Regions from separate parts of the Pantoea dispersa genome, predicted to be linked through region 2. Evidence: predicted binding sites of a transcription regulator. Region 2 holds the regulator's gene; each other region holds the start of a gene.
What was found. Region 2 encodes Fur, which represses iron uptake genes when iron is present. Its sites were predicted from a motif close to ATAATAATGAGAACNACTATCAA; they were not measured.

Region 1 (4,923 bases), on a different replicon from region 2:
AGCGGGTTGCCGGTTTTTTTGCTCTCCGAGCGGAACATATAGGTGGCATTGGTGCGCCACTCCAGCGTGTCGGCGATCAGCGGGATGCTCAGATTGCCTTCCAGCCCTTCGACGATCGCTTTGCCGCCGTTTTCCCAGCGCAGCAGGTTATACGAGCCGGTTGAAGCCACCGGCGTGGTGCCGGAGATGATTTTGTTTTTGTAATCATTGCGGAACCAGGTGATGCCCGCGACATAGCCCTGATTACTGAACTCAATGCCCACTTCTTTATTCACACTGATCTCGGGATCAAGGTCTTTGCTGCCCAGCAGGTAACAGCGTGACAGGCCAATCGGACAACCGTTGCCGCGCGTCGACAGAATATAGCCCTCAGTGGACTGATACAGGTTTGGCGCTTTAAAGGCGCGCGCAATACCGGCTTTCAGCGTGAAGTAATCACCGAGGCCCTGCGACAGGTTGAGGCTCGGGCTCCAGTTAGCGCCAAACTGATTGTGATAGTCAAAGCGCAGGCCGGGAATCACTTCGGTGGAGTCGGTGGCGGCGATGTTGTCTTCGAAATAGAGCGAGCTGATGGTGGCGCTGTTTTTACTGTCACGCTGCGAACCGTCGCTGGAAACGCCGCCGAAATCGACGCCCGGTGCGCTGGTAGCCTGTACCGAGGCCGGATCGTTAAGCTCATCGCGATTCCACTCAGCACCCAGCGTAACCGTTTGATCGACCAGCAGCTGCAGCGGGAAATTGATCTCGCCGCCGGCGCGATAGCTCTCCAGCCGGCTGGTAGCGTACGTATCGCTGTTGATCATCCCTTCGGTGCTGCCGCCGGAGCCTTCTTTCAGGCGGGTGTTGTTGGTTTTCTCATAGCTAAAGTTAAGCTTAGAGGTGCCCCAGTCCCAGATGCCGTTGTGCACCACTCCGTAGTTCTGGCGATACAGGCGGTTGGTTTCGCTGCCGTACAGCGCTTCAACCAGTCCGCTGGCGCTGGCATTGCTGTTGCTGTTTTGCGTGTCGCCGGCATAAATATTGCCCTGGCGACTGTAGCCATAGCTGAAATCGACAATCTGCGTCGGGGTGATTTTCCACGACAGCACGCCGTTGATGTCTTTGTTACGCACCCCTTCGCGTCCGGCGGCATAAGCGCCATTTTGCGCGGTATTGATGTCGAAGGCGTCGGCATCCGTTTTGTTCAGGTTGCCGTACAGCCGCATGGTGAGCGCCTCTCCGGCCAGCGGACCGCTGAGGTTGAAGTTCGCGCGGCGGGTGGCGCCTTCCTTGTCATCTTCTGGCTGGTTAGTGAACAGCGACAGCGAACCGTGCCAGTCATTGGTCGGGCGTTTGGTAATAATGTTGACCACACCGCCGGCGGCACCGGAGCCATAACGGGCAGCGGCCGGACCGCGTATCACCTCAATGCGTTCCACCATTTCCGGCGGTACCCAGTTGGTATCCCCGCGTGAGTCGCGCTCACCGCGCCAGCTGTAACGCACCGAGTTACGGGAGGTGACCGGCACGCCATCGATCAGCACCAAAGTGTTTTCCGGGCCCATGCCGCGAATGTCGATCTGACGGTTGTTACCGCGGCTGCCGCTGGCGCCGTTACCGGTGAGGTTAACGCCGGGCATTTTGCGGATGATGTCCGCGAGGTCGTTAACGGGCGGACTTTTTTTGATGTCTTCAGCGGTAATGGTGGAGACTCCCGGCTGCTGCTTCAGCTCCTGCTCTGCCGTCACAATCATCGACTCATCGTCGGCCAGCTTCTCCGTGGGTTCAGCGGCAAACACCGGTGAGGTTAACAGGCCCGCCAGGCACAGTGCGACCGGACGCTTTTTGCCACATACAGTTACATTCACTTATATCATCTCCCTGATGCGTTAACATTTGTAAGCAAATGCGCATGATAATGAGAATGGTTTGCATTGTATATTGGTGTGCAACTTCTTTACATTCCTGCGTAAATCGCCTCACCGTGCCGTTTTTTTGTCAGTTTTTGTCAAGAGGGCAACATAGTGGCTTAGACAGGAACGTTATGGCTAATAAGCAAATCATCCAGCGTGGCAGGATAAGCAGGTGCCTGATTTGCGGTAACAATCTGATTTTTGCGCGACTACAGGGCCGCGTTCAGGCCAGCAAAGAACCCTATTGCCGGATTTCGGCAATAGATATCTGTTTTTCGCATTTGTGATCGCTGCCTATCTTCCAGAGAATGGCTACGGGACGTTTAGAGGATGACAATCCTTTGCGCCGCGCGGCTTTACGCGACATGGGCAAAGGGAAAAATACATCGCTACCTCGACGCCTTTTCCCTGCCGGGAAACATTTTAAATATCAGGAGAAAGGTTCCAGTGAAATTCGCAAAAGGTATCACCCTTTTCGCACTCGCTCTCAGTGCGCACACCGCGTTTGCCGCCGAACAATCCGTCCCAACCGACAGCTCACTGCATGTTCAGGCTGATGCCGCGCTGAAAAGCCTGGTGCCCGCCGACGTGGCGAAGCGCGGCTATATTGTGGCAGGAACCAACCCCAACACGCCGCCCACCACCTTCTATAAAGAAGACAATAAAACGCTGGCCGGCCGTGAAATTGACATCATGAACGCGGTCGGTGAGCGTCTCGGCATTCAGGTGCAGTGGCGTGACACCGGCGGCTTCGACAACATCATTCCGGGACTGAAAACCGGCCGCTACGATGTGGCCTTGTCCAACATCAACGCCACGCCGGCGCGCGCCAAAATTATCGACTTCGTGAGTTACTACGACGCCAGCCGTCTCGGCATTATTTCGCGGAAAGACGCCAACGTCGCGCCGTTCAAAACCCTCGACGAGGTGTGCGGTAAAGAAGTCGGCGCCGGTTCCGGCACCACTCAGGTGACCCGTCTGGAAGAGGCCAGCAAAGCCTGTGAAGCGGCCGGGAAAAAACCGATTAAAGTGTCAGTGTTCCCGGATCGCCCGGCGGGTGTTCAGGCCGTGGTCAGCGGGCGTGTGCCGATGTTCCTCGGTCCGTACGAAGGCCTGTTGTGGCAGGTGAAAGTGATCAAACCGCTGACCATGAGCGGCGAAATCACCGTGCATGATGCGCCGGTATCGGTCGCCTTCCCGAAAGATTCCGCGCTTGAACCTGCCGTACAGGCAGCGCTGAACTCGCTGATTAAAGATGGCAGCTACCAGAAGATCCTGGATAACTGGGGCATCGGCTTTGGCGCGGTTAAAGAGTCAAAACGTAATCAGGATATCTTTCAATGAGTGACTTTCACGACCACACCGACGATCTGAAAATCGTCGGTAAACGCTACTACGGACGCTGGCTCAGTGCGCTGGTGGTGCTGTTGTGCGTGGTGGCGATGGCGCATTCGATGATCAACAATCCGCGCTTCGAATGGGGCGTGATTGCGGAAAACTTCACCGGCGAGTCAATCCTGCAGGGCGTGCTGATGACGCTGCAGCTGACAGCGATTTCGGTGGTGCTGGGCTTCGCCTTTGGCACGGTGCTGGCGCTGATGCGCCTGTCATCCAACCCGGTGCTGGTCGGCGTCAGCTGGTTCTATACCTGGTTTTTCCGCGGCGTGCCGATGCTGGTACAGCTGTTCCTGTGGTACAACATCGCGGCGCTGTACCCGACCATTTCGCTGTCGCTGCCGGGTCTGGGTGAGATCTGGAGTACCCAGTCTAATGCGCTGGTCAGCCCGTTCAGCGCGGCGGTGATCGCGCTGGTAATGCATCAGTCTGCCTATGCGGCGGAGATCGTGCGCGCCGGGATTCAGAGCGTTGGCAACGGCCAGCTGGAAGCCGCCCGTGCACTGGGTTACCGTCCGGCGCAGATTTTCCGTCATACCGTACTGCCGCAGGCGATGCGCGCCATCATGCCGCCGGCGGGTAACGAAATCATCGGCCAGCTGAAAACCACGGCGGTGGTATCGGTGATCTCCCTGCAGGATGTGCTGTTTTCGGCGCAGATCATCTATCAGCGCACCTATGAAGTGATCCCGCTGCTGCTGGTGGCAACGCTGTGGTATCTGCTGATGACCTCGGTACTGTCGGTTGGTCAGTTCTATGTCGAGCGCTACTTTGGCCGTGGCGTCACGCGCCGCGAAAAGCGCAGTTTACTCAAGTCGCTGCCCGGTTTCTCCGCGCCTAAAGCCGAAAGGAGCGTAAGCAATGGCTGAAGCGATCGCCTTACGTAAGGTGACCAAACGTTTTTCCGGCGTCACCATTCTGGATGAAGTTAATCTTGATATCCCGGCTGGCTCGGTGACGGTGATCCTCGGACCGTCCGGCTCAGGCAAATCGACGCTGCTGCGCTGCATCAACCATCTGGAAAAACTGGATGGTGGCACGATTCGTATCGGTGGCGAGATCATTGGTTACAAGCAGAAAGGCCAGGCGCTGCACGAGCTGAGCAGCAGCGAGATTGCGCGTCAGCGCGCCGAAATCGGCATGGTGTTTCAGCAGTTCAACCTGTTCCCGCACCGCACCGTACTGCAAAACATTGTCGATGCGCCGATGCGGGTGAAAAAACAGAGCCGCCAGCAGGCGACCAGCAAAGCGCTGTCGCTGCTAAAGCAGGTGGGGCTGGCCGGGCGCGAAGAAGAGTGGCCGCAGAATCTCTCCGGTGGTCAGCAGCAGCGCGTGGCGATCGCCCGTGCGCTGGCGATGGATCCCGGCGTGATGCTGTTTGATGAGCCCACGTCTGCGCTCGATCCGGAACTGGTGGGTGAAGTGCTGCAGGTGATTAAACAACTGGCGCACTCCGGCATCACCATGGTGATCGTGACACACGAGATCGGTTTTGCGCGCGAGGTGGCCGATAACATCGTGTTTATGGAAGGCGGGCGGATTGTGGCGGCGGGGCCGACGCAGCAGGTGCTCGACGATCCGGAAAACGGACGGGTAAGAAACTTTATTGCAACGGTGCTGTAAGCACCGTTTTTCA
Region 2 (4,923 bases):
CTGCCGGATCAAGACGATAAAGGGTTGACAGGATCAGCATGAAGCGATTAACCGCCTTCTTCTGCTCCGCATACTCGTCAGACAGCAGCAGCTCACGCACGGCGCGCACGCGATCCTGAGGTCGCGCTTCGCTGCGTGCAGCCGGTGCTTCTTTTACCGCCGCATTCGCCGCTGGCGCAGCGGATGCGCTCTGGCCGGCAGTGAATTTCAGCATACGGCGCAAAATGTCCGAGGCGCTTTCACCAATGTGCTGCGTGTGGCTGGCAATATAACGGTAGAGTTCTTCGTCAACTTCAATCGTTTTCATCTTTTTCCGTGCGATTCTGGCAAATGGCAGAACCACGCTACTTTGCAAAGGCCTTAACAAAATCCGGTCGTGCAAAATGTGAGCGGGTTCTAACATAAGGATTATAAAGTTAAATCCGCGACAGCCGATAGCGCTGGCATCGTTTACGGGCAAAAGTCGGAATATGCCCTAATGCCTGACCGCCTGGCGCCGGGACAGGTGAATCCATGATACCCTAAGCCCAGGTCTCAACCGAAAGAACTTTAGCCATGATTTTGAACGCCCGTCTGCAAACTGAACAATCTGCCCCTGATGCCCAGCCCATTCTGTTAATTCATGGCCTGTTTGGTAGCCTGGATAACCTCGGCGTACTGGCGCGCGGCGTGCGCGATGCACGACCCACGCTGCAGGTGGATGTCCGTAACCACGGCCTGTCACCGCGCAGCGAAGAGATGCACTACGCTGCGCTGGCGCAGGATATGGTCGATACGCTGAATGCGCACCACATCGAACGGGTTGATGTTATCGGCCACTCAATGGGCGGCAAAATTGCCATGGCGCTGAGCGCCGTTGCGCCCGAACGAATTGGCAAAATGGTGCTGATCGATATCGCGCCGGTGGATTACCAGACGCGACGCCACGATGAGATCTTCGCGGCAATCCGCGCGGTCAGTGCAGCTGGCGTCACGCGCCGCAGCGCTGCGGCCGACGTGATGCGTGAACACGTGCGCGAAGAAGGCGTGATTCAGTTCATTCTGAAATCTTTCCATGAAGGCGAATGGCGCTTTAACGTGCCGGTGTTATGGGACAATTATCCGGTGCTCTCCGGCTGGCAGGAGGTGCCCGCGTGGCCTCATCCGGCGCTGTTTATTCGCGGCGGTGATTCACCCTATCTGGACAATCAGCACCGTGATGCGCTGCTGCGCCAGTTCCCGCAGGCGCAGGCGCACATTATCAGCGGTGCCGGCCACTGGGTGCATGCCGAAAAACCCGATGCCGTACTGCGCGCGGTGCGCCGCTTTTTTAACCTGTAAAAGCAAAAGCTTGCTACGGGCGGTTTAGGGTTGGCGTCGCGCCGGGCGCTGGAGTATGATGTCGCGCTAAAAATTTGCCGCGGATGCTTTTTTCGCCGCGGTCGGGCCGATAAATGTTTAAATCGCGCAGCGCCTTTCCGCCGTTCGCGCCCACGCAGTTTCACAAACCATGGCAAAAGAACAGACAGATCGTACCACGCTCGATCTCTTCGCAGACGAGCGGCGTCCCGGTCGCCCTAAAACCAGTCCGCTGTCGCGTGATGAGCAGCTGCGCATTAATAAGCGCAACCAGCTGAAGCGCGACCGGGTGCGCGGCCTGCGCCGCGTTGAGCTGAAAATGTCCAGCGAAGCGGTCGACGCGCTTAATACGCTGGCCGAGCAGCAGAACATCAGCCGCAGTGAACTGATTGAACAAATGCTGCTGGCGCAGCTCAAACTGGCGTAACGTGCGCAGACCGCACGCTGGAACACAAACTCAGCGCTTTACACATTCCGCGCTTTTCGCCGGTCTGCTATCATTCGCATAACTGTGTCGTCTTCTGACTTACTTTCACAATCAGGATTTAAGAGGTTACTCACTCCATGGCAATCGTAGGCATTTTCTTCGGCAGCGATACCGGCAACACTGAAAACATTGCAAAAATGATCCAGAAACAACTGGGTAAAGATGTCGCCGAAGTGCATGACATTGCTAAGAGCACCAAAGAAGATCTCGAAGCATTCGATATTCTGCTGCTGGGTATTCCGACCTGGTACTACGGTGAAGCCCAGTGCGACTGGGATGACTTCTTCCCGACGCTGGAAGAGATTGATTTCAACGGTAAGCTGGTAGCGCTGTTTGGCTGCGGCGATCAGGAAGATTATGCCGAGTACTTCTGTGACGCGATGGGCACCATTCGCGACATCATTGAGCCAAACGGCGCAGTGATTGTGGGCCACTGGCCAACCGAAGGTTACCACTTCGAAGCCTCTAAAGGTCTGGCAGACGACAAACACTTCCTCGGCCTCGCCATTGATGAAGATCGTCAGCCTGAACTGACTAACGAGCGCGTCGACAAATGGGTTAAGCAGATCTTTGATGAGCTGCAGCTGCAGGCGATCATCGAAGCCTGATGCTTTCCTGTCCGATGTGGGCGCTGGCTCACATCGGGCAATGGAATTACCTATAAAAATAATAGCTACGGTTTTTTAACTTTTTCCCTCAATTCTGTAGAATACCCGCAACGGTCATCTGCTTATTCCTCGGGCATCAGACTGAGACTGCGCGAAAAGGAACATCGATCTGCACGATCCCGCTGAGGCTCACGACATTTCTCCTTACAGCATCCGGGGAATTGTCCGCCGCAGCCGGTTTTCATTTCGCAGGCTGAGCTCTATAATGAGACGCAAATGAGAATGCGCGTTGACCACACATTCAAGGCCTTTGCGCCGTAAGTGACTAGCAAAGTAACAGGACAATATCCGCATGACTGACAACAACTCCGCATTGAAAAAGGCTGGCCTGAAAGTCACGCTGCCCAGACTGAAGATTCTGGAAGTGCTTCAGGGACCCGGACCCGAGTCCCATCATGTCAGTGCGGAAGATTTGTACAAACGCCTGATCGACATGGGCGAAGAGATTGGTCTGGCGACGGTATACCGTGTTCTGAACCAGTTTGACGACGCCGGCATCGTGACGCGTCATAACTTCGAAGGCGGGAAATCCGTGTTCGAACTGACCCAGCAGCATCACCACGATCACCTGATTTGCCTCGACTGCGGCAAAGTGATCGAGTTTAGCGATGAATCTATCGAAACGCGTCAGCGTGAGATTGCAACACGCCACGGTATCAAACTCAGCAACCACAGCCTGTATCTGTACGGCCACTGTGCGCTGGGAGACTGCCGCGAAGACGAGACGCTCCACGATCAGTAATTGAATATGCTATGCAGTATAAAAAAACCGGTGCCAGGCACCGGTTTTTTTATGGCTGTGTTCAGGCGACCAGCGTTTCCTGCAAATAGCGCCAGCGCGGAACCGACGTGCTGCAGTCCAGCACCGCCAGCGAAATGCGGGTCTGGTTGTTGCCGTTGAGCATTTGCAGTTCGTGATACTGAATGGTCACTTCCTGCTGCTGCTGGGAAATGATGGCATGCTCACTGGTGGCGATTCGCATCCCTTCCCGCTGCCCGTGCAGTTTGCGAAACAGGGTTTCAGTGTCATTGAGATCGAGCTGTTTGCCTTGCGGCGTCACCATTTTGAAGTCGGGATGAAAGTGCGACAGCAGCAGATCCATACTGTCATCGCTGCCTTCGGTCTGATTAAAAATACGTTCGATAAGCTGATGTAAAACCACCACGCTATGTTTGGCTTCCAGAGCGAGACTTGTCATTTTTCTTCCTTCGCTAACCCGCACAGCAACATTTAAGAGCGCATAGCCTACCTGAAAATAACGATTTCACACGGGTAAATTAGTTAATTTTATTAAAGTCAGATTAGTCGTAATCGCGCGTAATTACTGTTTTTTGTCTGGTTCAGCATAATCGATTCCCGTTTGCAGATAACGGGCAATAAAAAAGGGCGATTGCTCGCCCTTTGCTGATCATATCGTGCTATCAAGCAGTAAAATTATTCGCCGATTTTTGCCCAGGTATCACGCAGACCCACAGTGCGGTTGAACACCAGTTTCGACGGCTGCGAGTACACGCTGTCAGCGCAGAAGTAACCTTCGCGCTCAAACTGATACGGCGCCAGCGCGCTGGCGGCACGCAGACCCGGCTCAACGAAGCCCTGTTTGATCTCCAGCGAGTTCGGGTTAATGGTGGTGAGGAAATCCTCGGCCGCGCCCGGGTTTGGCACGCTGAACAGACGATCGTACAGGCGGAATTCGGCAGGCAGCGCGTGAATCGCCGACACCCAATGGATAACGCCTTTCACCTTGCGGCCATCGGCCGGATCTTTGCTCAGGGTGTCGACATCGCAGGTAGCGTAGATGCAGGTGATGTTGCCGGCTTCATCTTTCGCCACGCGCTCGGCACGAATGACATAAGCGTTGCGCAGACGAACTTCTTTACCCAGCACCAGACGTTTGTACTGCTTGTTGGCCTCTTCACGGAAGTCGGCGCGATCGATCCACACCTCACGGCTGAACGGCACCTCACGCGTGCCCATCTCCGGCTTGTTCGGATGGTTCGGCATGCTGATGATTTCTTCATGCCCGGCCGGCAGGTTCTCGATCACCACTTTCAGCGGATCCAGCACCGCCATGGCGCGCGGCGCGTTCTCGTTGAGGTCGTCACGAATGCACGACTCCAGCGACGCCATCTCAACAATGTTGTCCTGCTTGGTCACACCGATACGGCGACAGAATTCGCGGATTGACGCCGCGCTATAGCCACGGCGGCGCAGACCGGATACGGTCAGCATGCGCGGATCGTCCCAGCCTTCAACAATCTTCTCGCTCACCAGCTGTGTCAGCTTACGCTTCGACATCACCGCATATTCCAGATTCAGGCGCGAAAACTCGTACTGACGCGGATGCACCGGAATAGTGATGTTATCCAGCACCCAGTCGTAGAGACGACGGTTGTCCTGGAACTCCAGCGTACACAGGGAATGGGTGA
Region 3 (4,923 bases), 1.8 Mb from region 2:
ACCCCCACCCTGTCAGGAAAGGCTGAAGCTAACAGCATCGTTATTATTGAATTTACGGATAAGAATGTGACGCATACCGCGTCGGTCCAGGCCGATTACAAAGGAAACTGGTCTTATGCGCCAGGTCAGCTAGAGATCGGAACCTGGAAGTTTTCATCCAAAACTCAGGGAGGTAGTGGAAAGAGTGGTGATTTCATTATCAATATTGAAAGCAGAGAATATAATACTTCCGGATGTAACTTTGAATATATCCCAGCTTACTTGAATGAATATCTTCCCACCAGAGTCGGTTCAACGGGTAAATCTTTCACCAAGAACAAAACCTATGAATTCGATAATGGATTTACCTTTTCACATACCGGCGGTGCTTACTTCGAAAGCTATTCACTTCTAGACGGCATTTCATTGGCCATAGGGTCCAATGGTAAGAGCGAATTCACCATTCCACCATCAAAAACATTTTCTTTTGATTATGTCGCTGGATTTTCCGGCCAATCCATGACTCTTTCTTTCTATGATCCGGAAGGCCGTCAAATCGACTTGCAGACAATATACTCAAAGAATGAAAAAAGAATACGATATCACGAGGAATTTTCATTTGAAGATAAACTCATAAGCAAGGTAGTAATCGAGCTGACCGGAATAAGCAATTATTTGTTTGATAATTTCCAATGGAATAGTGAAGTGGCTACAGTTGATAATATTGATAACAACATATCCTCATCGTACGATTTAAATACTAAAGACATTCTCAAAGATTTCTCCCTGGAAGATATCCTATCCAAAGGCCAGAAGGATCTCTTCATCGACGACGGCAAAACCCAGCTGATGGTCAACGGCAATCAGGGCTACACCGTACGTCTGGAAGATATCCTGCCTGAAGGCAGCGAGCAGAAGGGATGGACCGAGCAAACCGGCACCGTGACCATCGCCGGGAACCAGTATCACGTGTTCAGCCACGGCGACGCGGAACTGCTGGTACAGGACGGCGTAACGGTGAATCTGGTTTAACCGCGGTTCGGCACCGCATCCTGACATGGCGGCCTGCTCCGGCCGCCGCAATAAAAAAGGTCGTCATAATTGACGACCTTACAGATAAGCTGGCTGGGTTTACGCCGGTGAAACTATTTCTTCACCGTCTCCATGCCCATCAAACCAATCTTCAGATAACCCGCTTCACGCAGCTGATCCATCACCGACATCAGCGTTTCATAATCCACTGACTTATCCGCCTGGAAGAAGATGGTGGTCTCTTTGTTGCCTTCGGTTTGCGCGGTGAGCGCGTTCACCAGCGTCTCTTTGGTCACCGCATCGTTACCGATGTAAATCTGCTTATCCGCTTTGATCGACAGATAAACCGGCTTCTCCGGACGCGGCTGCGGCGCGCTGGTCGAGGCAGGCAGATTGACGCGCACATCCACCGTGGCGAGCGGCGCGGCGACCATGAAGATGATCAGCAGCACCAGCATGACGTCGATAAACGGCGTCACGTTGATTTCGTGCATTTCGCCATCGCCGACCGCATCATCGTTTAAACGCATCGCCATAATACTTACCCTACGCGCAGTTTCTGGGCCGCCGCCGGACGGTTAACTTCTTTTGCGGTATCGACATTGCCGAGGTCCAGATCGCGGCTCTGCAGCAGCAGCAACTGCGCCGCCACGTCGCCGAGCGAAGCTTTGTAGCTGGCAATCATGCGGGCAAAGACGTTATAGATCACCACCGCCGGAATTGCCGCCACCAGGCCAATCGCCGTCGCCAGCAGCGCTTCCGCGATGCCCGGTGCCACCACCGCGAGGTTGGTGGTCTGGGTTTTAGCGATACCGATAAAGCTGTTCATGATGCCCCACACGGTGCCGAACAGACCGATAAACGGCGCGACGGAACCGATGGTGGCGAGGAAGCCGTTACCGCGACCGGCGTGGCGGCTGAAACCCGCGACGCGACGCTCAAGGCGGAAGCTGGTGCGCTCTTTGATGCCGTCGAGGTCTTCGCTGCCGGCGGAGAGTTCCAGTTCGTTACGCGTGTCGGCGAGCAGCACGGCACTGTGGCTGTTGGCTTTGAAGTTTTCGGCAGCGCGATACGCGTCATTCAGTGAGCGCGCTTCGCCCAGCGCCAGCTGTTCACGCTTCAGGCGACGTTTCGCCCCGCTCAGCTCCGCGTATTTGCCAAAGAAAATCGCCCAGGTAACGACCGAGGCCAGCAACAGGCCGATCATCACAATTTTTACCACGATATCGGCATGCTGATACATGCCCCAAACGGAAAGGTCCGTTTGCATCAAGTCACTGGCTACCACGCTGCGTCTCCGACTTCTGTTGCACCGTTCACGATTGAAGCGCGGATCATAGCAAAAAAACCGACCGAAGTGATAGTGGTTCTCATTACTATTTACAAAGCTGTAACCCGCTGAATTGATACGGCGCAATGTTTAGCGCGATAAATCACGCCGCTACGGTTGGGTGCGGTTTACGAAATAGAGCAGCATGCACGGTTGCGCGATGAATCGCGCCGCTACGGTTGGGTGCGGGTTGCGGAATGGTGCAACTGGCGCGGACGAACATCCCGCACGGGTCGTAGCGGCGCAATTTATTGCGCTTTGCTTTTCCGCCGCGTAATAAAAGCCACAACCAGCCTCTTTCCGCGATTGTGCTGGCGTCACTCTGATATTCGGCAAACGGGCTCAACCCCGCGCCGCGATTCGTGGTAAGTTGGATGCTTTGTGAGACGTGTCAGGAAAGGCAGTGATGGCAACGAAAAAAATTGATACCCGGCTTGTCACCGCGGGACGCAGCAAACGTTACACTCAGGGCTCGGTTAACAGCGTCATTCAGCGCGCATCCTCACTGGTTTTTGACTCCGTCGCGGACAAACAACGCGCCACCGCCGGACGCGCCAGCGGTGAACTGTTTTATGGCCGGCGCGGCACCCTCACCCATTTTTCCTTCCAGGATGCGATGACCGAACTGGAAGGCGGCGCCGGCTGCGTGCTCTATCCGTGCGGTGCGGCCGCGGTCGCCAATGCCATCCTCGCGTTTGTCACCAGCGGCGATCACATTCTGGTCAGCGGCGCGGTGTACGAACCCACCCAGGATTTCTGCACCAAAATTCTCGCGAAGCTTGACGTCACCACCACCTGGTTCGATCACTGCATCGGCAGTGAAATCGGCGAGCTGGTGCAGCCGAATACCCGCGTGGTGTTCCTCGAATCACCGGCTTCCATCACCATGGAAGTGCAGGATATTCCGGCGATTGTCGCGGCGGTGCGCGCCAAAGCACCAGACGCGGTGATCATGATTGATAATACCTGGGCGGCGGGCGTGCTGTTTAACGCGCTGGAGCATGGTATCGACATTTCTATCCAGGCCGGCACTAAATACATCATCGGCCACAGCGATGCGATGATCGGCACTGCGGTGGCCAACGAACGCTGCTGGGCGCAGCTGCGCGAAAACTCCTACCTGATGGGCCAGATGGTGGATGCAGACACCGCGTACATGGCCAGCCGCGGCCTGCGCACGCTGGCTACGCGTCTGCGTCAGCACGAAGAGAGCGGCCTGCGCGTGGCCGAGTGGCTGGCGGCGCAGCCGGAAGTGGCGCGCGTCAACCATCCGGCGCTGGCGCAGTGCAAAGGCCACGAGTTCTGGCGGCGCGACTTCAGCGGCAGCAGCGGGCTGTTCTCATTCATCCTGCATGAAAAACTCACCCCGGCGCAGCTGGCAAATTATCTCGATCGCTTCCACCATTTCAGTATGGCCTACTCGTGGGGCGGCTTTGAATCGCTGATTCTGGCGAACCAGCCGGAAGAGCTGGCGGCAATTCGTCCGGCGGGCGGCGTGGATTTTGACGGCACGCTGGTGCGTCTGCATATCGGTCTCGAGCACGTTGACGATCTGCTGGATGACCTGAAAGCCGGCTTTGCCCGCCTGAATGCGTAAAAAGATAAACCAAACTTAAACCATCCGGTGCGGCGTAGCGGAGATCAACGATTACGCCGTCCCGGACGGTTAAAATACAAGCCTTGTGACTCGATGGGATAGCTGATGGGTGTTTTACATGAGATTGTCCAGGCGCTGTGGCATCAGGATTTTGCCGCGCTGGCCAATCCGGATGTGGTGTGGATTGTCTACGGCGTGATGTTTCTGACGCTGTTCCTGGAAAACGGTTTGCTGCCTGCCTCGTTCCTGCCCGGCGACAGCCTGCTACTGCTGGCAGGGGCGATGATCGCCAAAGGCGTGATGGATTTTGTGCCGACCATGGTGATTCTCACCACCGCCGCCAGCCTCGGCTGCTGGCTGAGCTATCTGCAGGGGCGCTGGCTTGGTAATACTAAAATCGTCAAAAGCTGGCTGATGCATTTGCCAGCGCAGTACCATCAGCGCGCCTGGCACCTGTTCAATCGCCACGGCCTGATGGCACTGCTGGTTGGCCGCTTTCTGGCCTTCGTGCGCACGCTGCTGCCGACCATGGCGGGCATTTCGGGTTTGCAGAACGGGCGTTTTCAGTTCTTCAACTGGCTGAGCGGCGCACTGTGGGTCGGGATTGTGGTGGCGATGGGCTACGGCATCAGCCAGGTGCCGTTTATCAAGCGCCACGAAGATCAGGTGATGGCGATCCTGATGGTGCTGCCTATTGTGCTGCTGTTTCTCGGCCTCGGCGGCAGCATTGTGGTGATCTGGAAAAAGCGTCGCCAGAAAGCCTGAGCCTCTGTAAAGCGCCGCCGTTTCAGGCGGCGTCAAACGGCTGCAGCGCCCCGGTCTGGCGCGCGCGGCTCGCCTCTTCTCCCGGCGTCACGCCAAAGTACCGTTTAAACTCCCGCGAAAACTGTGACGGGCTTTCATAGCCGACGCGCACGGCGGCGGCGCTGGCCTTCAGCCCATCCTGCAGCATCATTAACCGCGCCTGATGCAGCCGGTAACGTTT
Region 4 (4,923 bases), 2.0 Mb from region 2:
AATTTCGACGCTGCCAAACATATACGGGTCGATGTAGTCGCGACCGATACCGAAGGTATTGTTACCGGCGCGACTGACGTACGGACGACCGGTGGCGTCCGGTACCGGAATGCCATCAATATCCAGACCGACACGATTACTTTCCAGACCGCGAATGTTGTAGCCGGTGTAGCCTGCACGGTCAAAGCCGCTTTTACCGGCTGACGAACCGCCCGCCGCACCAGTGGCGCTGACCAGCGGCTCATAACGCATGATCGAACCGAAGTCATTGGCGCCGCGTTTTTGCAGATCGCTGGCGGTGAGTGTGGTTTTGCTGCCGGCCTGCTGCTTAGGTGCGGTAACGGTCATTACCGGTTCATTGCTGCTGTTGTTCTCTGCGGAACGCGCCAGCGTACTGCTGTCGCTGGCGGCATAGCTGCAGGCTGCGTGAATGGCTGAAGCAAGAACAGCGACTTTACACAGACGCTGCTGAACAGTTCCCTGAAGGTTGAAAGACATGCGCGAAATACCTGGTTAATTGTTAGTATTCGCTCACTTATTTGCTGCCAGAAAACCACGGCTTTATGCTAAAAACCGTGAAACAGCGCGTCACGCTGGCCAGATAATGTTATCGATCCCGGCACCTGTGGCACAGTGTCATGCGCGCTTCAGTGCACAGCTGCCGTGTAAAACTGGCCGCGGTGCCGCAGGGATGCCTGTGGGATTTATAGAGAGTAAATGATGGCGAAAACAATTTAATGCAATTGCTAATCATTATCAATATCATTTGCATCAGGATGTATCTTTGTGCGCACAATTTGTTAACCCATGATTAATCAGGCACTAACAGGAGGGATAGGATGGCAGATAAACCGGCAGTAACCATTCACTACTGTACCCAATGTAACTGGCTGCTGCGTTCGGCGTGGATGGCGCAGGAGCTGCTGCATACCTTTGCCGGCGATCTCAGCGCGGTCACGCTCCAGCCCGGCAGCGGCGGCGTGTTCGAGATCAGCATTGATGGTCAGGTAATTTGGGAACGCAAACAGGAAGGCGGCTTTCCCGATGCGGCAGCACTGAAGCAGCGGGTGCGCGATGTCTGCTGGCCGGATCGCGAACTGGGGCACGTGGACAAGAAGAAACCGTAACGCGCTTAGCTGTTGGCGATCTTCTCTGCCGCGTCCTGCAGCGCCGCCACGACAATCTCCACCGTGGCCGGTGAAATCTGCTCCTGCGACAGCCGGTGATTGAGCGTATAGCGAAGCGTATGGATCGCCTGCTCTACCTGCGGAATGCTGCGGTTGTTGACCAGGATCGCCAGCGAAGTGAGCCGCCCGATAATCACCGCCACGTTTTCGCCATTTTCCGCCAGCAGCGCGCGGCCCGCATCGTTGAGCGCGTAGGCTTTGCGCGTGGCCTGGGCATCCACCACGCGAATGGCGTCCATCTCTTCCAGCAGCGTCAGGTTGGGATAAATAATGCCGGGGCTGGGGGAATATTCGCCTTTCGACAACTCTTCCACCGATTTGATCAGCTCATAACCGTGCGCCGCGCCGCTGGCCAGAAAGTGCAGCATCAGCAGGCGAATATCACTGGCATCCAGCATCCTTTCGCGCCGCTTTCTGCGTGCGCCGGCACAGCTGGCACGCTGTGCCGCATCGGCGTGCTCTGGAACATCCCGCTGCTGTTTCATCGCCTTCCCGGGGTCAGTTGAGGGAGGTTGATAGTAGTCTGGTGCCTGGTAAAATTCAACACAGGCGGCAGCGGGCGGGCGCCGGTTATTTCCGATGCCAGTAAGCGACGGCGCGCACCAGGTCGCTGTGCGCCGCGCGCTGCTGAGTAAAGTAATCGCTCAGCTGTTTCACCGCAGCGCCTTCGCCGGTCAGCCAGATGAAGTAGTCATCAGCAGGCAGCACAATCGGGTCCAGCAGCGGCGTCAGCGCCTCAGCCTGCATCTTGCCGCTGCCGAGCCAGCTCACCGTGACATCCGGCAGGTCGCCAAGATACGCGCGGCCGACTGGCTCATCAACACAGGCCAGCAGATGAATCTGCTGTGCCTGCATTTCCTGATAGCGGCGCTTAAACGCCGGCAGACCGGTCTCATCACACACATAAATCTGACAGGCATAATCCACCGGCACGACGCATGAGCCGCGGGGGCCGCCCATCGCAATGCGATCGCCCGGCTGAGCGGCACTCGCCCAGCTGCTGGCGACGCCGCCGTCGTGGATGTAAAAATCCAGCGTCAGCGAATCGCTGCCGTTAAAGGCCAGCGGCGTATAGTCGCGCGCCGCCGGACGCACGCCGTCAGGCCAGACGATGCCTTCGTCGGTCATGTGTGGCAGCGCCAGCGCACCGCCCGGCGTATCCGGGAAAAACACTTTGATGTGGTCGTCAAAAGAGGGCGAGTGAAAACCCGCCAGATCGCTGCCGCTAAAGACGATGCGCCAGAAGGCATCGGCCACCCGCGTTTTGCTGGCGACGGTGATGTGACGGAAGCGTAATTCATTGCGCACGCGTTGTGGAGCGCGGTGGTGAGTCGGGTTTGGCAACGTTTCTCTCCCTGCAGCGACGGTCCCGCGCTACTGCGCTACCGCACACCGCTGATGGTGCATGTTATCGAAAATCATTCTCATTAAACGCCTTGCAAGATACCTATGATATATTTTCGGCGCAATGCCGAAAAATGCTATTGGCAAAACGGAACCGGTTTTTGCAAGGTGAGGACGCGTTTTTTGGCGGGGATTTTCACGGCTTGAGGTCGCCATAAATGGCGCCCCTACAGCGTGTCCGCGTATTTTTGAAAGGTAACGGCTGTCGGGGATGTGAATGACGAAAAACAATGCCGTTGAATATCTGCACGGCAGAACTGCGCATAAAAAAAAGCGGAGAGTCGCCTCTCCGCTTGTTACTGTCTGCGCACCCGATTAGCGGGTCAGATCGTCAAAGAACTTCTTTACGCCGTCGAAGAAGCTTTTCGAACGCGGGCTGTTTTTCTCGCCGGTAGGTCCGCCGAAGCTCTCTTCCAGCTCGCGCAGCAGCGCTTTTTGCTTGTCGTTGAGGCTGACCGGGGTTTCCACCACCACGCGACACAGCAGATCGCCGACCGCACCGCCGCGCACCGACTTCACGCCTTTGCCGCGCATGCGGAACAGCTTGCCGGTCTGGGTTTCTGCCGGCACTTTCAGCTTCACGCGACCGTCAAGCGTCGGCACTTCAATCTCACCGCCCAGCGCTGCCATGGCAAAGTTGATCGGTACTTCGCAGTACAGGTTGTTATCTTCACGCTCAAAGATCGGGTGTTTCTTCACCGAAACCTGCACGTACAGATCGCCAGCCGGTGCGCCATGCTCACCCGCTTCACCTTCTCCGCTGAGGCGGATACGGTCGCCGGTATCGACGCCCGCCGGGATTTTCACCGACAGCGTTTTCTGGCGCTCAACGCGGCCGTGGCCGTGACAGGCGTTGCACGGATCTTTAATCACCGAGCCGCGACCGTGACAGGTCGGACAGGCTTGCTGCACGGTAAAGAAACCCTGACGCATCTGTACCTGGCCCGCACCGTGACAGGTCGGACAGGTCTGCGGCTGGGTGCCCGCTTTGGCGCCGCTGCCGTGGCAGACATCACACTCTTCCAGCGTTGGAATGCGGATCTCTTTGGTCACGCCGCGTACCGCTTCTTCCAGCGTCAGTTCCATGTTGTAGCGTAAATCGGCGCCGCGTGAGGCGCGCTGACGGCGACCACCACCAAAGATATCGCCGAACACGTCGCCAAAGATATCGCTGAAGTCGGCACCGCCGCCACCAAAGCCGCCGCCGAAGCCGCCACCACCGCCCTGCTCAAACGCCGCATGACCGTACTGATCGTAAGCTGCACGCTTCTGCGCATCGGTGAGGATTTCGTAGGCTTCCTTGACCTCTTTGAATTTCGTCTCGGCCTCTTTATCGCCCGGATTACGGTCCGGGTGATACTTCATCGCCAGGCGCTTATAGGCCTTTTTGATTTCGCGCTCATCGGCGGATTTTGAGACGCCTAAGATCTCGTAAAAATCACTCTTAGCCATTTTTCTCTGCCCTTAACATGATCGCACGGGCGTGGAGAGATCTCCGACGCCCGTGCTGGTTTCAACGGCTGTCAGGCCAGCCGTCGCGCCCGGTCAGGGGCAATTATTTTTTATCTTTCACTTCTTCGAATTCAGCGTCGACAACGTCGTCATCTTTCTTCGCCGAAGCGTCGCCGGCATCCGCTGCGCCGGCCTGAGCCTGTTGCTGCGCCAGTTCCATCAGTTTGCTGGACACTTCCATCAGCGCCTGCATTTTGGCTTCGATTTCTGCTTTATCTTCGCCTTTCAGCGCGGTGTTCAGCTCGTTCAGGGCAGACTCGATCGGTGCTTTGTCTTCCGCTGACAGTTTGTCACCGGCTTCGTCCAGCTGCTTACGCGTGCTGTGCGCAATCTGGTCACCCTGGTTACGCGTCTGCACCAGCTCTTCGAATTTACGGTCTGACTCGGCGTTAGCTTCCGCGTCACGAACCATTTTTTCGATCTCTTCCTCGTTCAGGCCAGAAGAAGCTTTGATGGTGATCTTCTGCTCTTTACCGCTGTTTTTGTCCTTCGCAGACACGTGCAGAATACCGTCAGCATCGATGTCGAAGGTCACTTCGATCTGTGGCATACCGCGCGGCGCAGGCTGAATACCGTCGAGGTTAAACTGGCCCAGCGATTTGTTATCCGCTGAACGCTTACGCTCACCCTGCAGCACGTGAATGGTCACGGCAGACTGGTTGTCTTCAGCAGTCGAGAACACCTGGCTGTGCTTGGTTGGGATCGTGGTGTTCTTGCTGATCAGCGACGTCATCACGCCACCCATGGTTTCGATACCCAGCGACAGCGGGGTCACGTCCAGCAGCAGAACGTCTTTTACTTCACCAGCCAGCACGCCGCC

Region 1: a site for Fur is predicted at 1,892-1,914, ahead of K7H94_RS19595 (TonB-dependent siderophore receptor). Genes of this name have one in related genera too.
Region 3: a site for Fur is predicted at 2,369-2,391, ahead of exbB (tol-pal system-associated acyl-CoA thioesterase). Genes of this name have one in related genera too.
Region 4: a site for Fur is predicted at 2,599-2,621, ahead of K7H94_RS03575 (siderophore-interacting protein). Genes of this name have one in related genera too.

The regions. Positions count from the first base shown of each region.
Region 1 covers NZ_CP082347.1:181,513-186,435, forward strand. Annotated here, with positions in the region: gene K7H94_RS19595 (TonB-dependent siderophore receptor) at 1-1,847, opposite strand, end outside; gene K7H94_RS19600 (ABC transporter substrate-binding protein) at 2,340-3,236, shown strand; gene K7H94_RS19605 (amino acid ABC transporter permease) at 3,233-4,156, shown strand; gene K7H94_RS19610 (amino acid ABC transporter ATP-binding protein) at 4,149-4,910, shown strand.
Region 2 covers NZ_CP082346.1:2,809,816-2,814,738, forward strand. Annotated here, with positions in the region: gene seqA (replication initiation negative regulator SeqA) at 1-307, opposite strand, end outside; gene ybfF (esterase) at 556-1,320, shown strand; gene ybfE (LexA regulated protein) at 1,490-1,765, shown strand; gene fldA (flavodoxin FldA) at 1,903-2,433, shown strand; gene fur (ferric iron uptake transcriptional regulator) at 2,786-3,235, shown strand; gene K7H94_RS13145 (hypothetical protein) at 3,297-3,692, opposite strand; gene glnS (glutamine--tRNA ligase) at 3,929-4,923, opposite strand, start outside.
Region 3 covers NZ_CP082346.1:559,486-564,408, reverse strand. Annotated here, with positions in the region: gene K7H94_RS02695 (Ig-like domain-containing protein) at 1-1,011, shown strand, start outside; gene exbD (TonB system transport protein ExbD) at 1,125-1,547, opposite strand; gene exbB (tol-pal system-associated acyl-CoA thioesterase) at 1,553-2,281, opposite strand; gene metC (cystathionine beta-lyase) at 2,748-3,938, shown strand; gene K7H94_RS02675 (DedA family protein) at 4,044-4,703, shown strand; gene K7H94_RS02670 (AraC family transcriptional regulator) at 4,726-4,923, opposite strand, start outside.
Region 4 covers NZ_CP082346.1:760,913-765,835, reverse strand. Annotated here, with positions in the region: gene K7H94_RS03590 (TonB-dependent receptor domain-containing protein) at 1-498, opposite strand, end outside; gene K7H94_RS03585 (Rdx family protein) at 840-1,127, shown strand; gene K7H94_RS03580 (PadR family transcriptional regulator) at 1,133-1,672, opposite strand; gene K7H94_RS03575 (siderophore-interacting protein) at 1,758-2,531, opposite strand; gene dnaJ (molecular chaperone DnaJ) at 2,907-4,043, opposite strand; gene dnaK (molecular chaperone DnaK) at 4,147-4,923, opposite strand, start outside.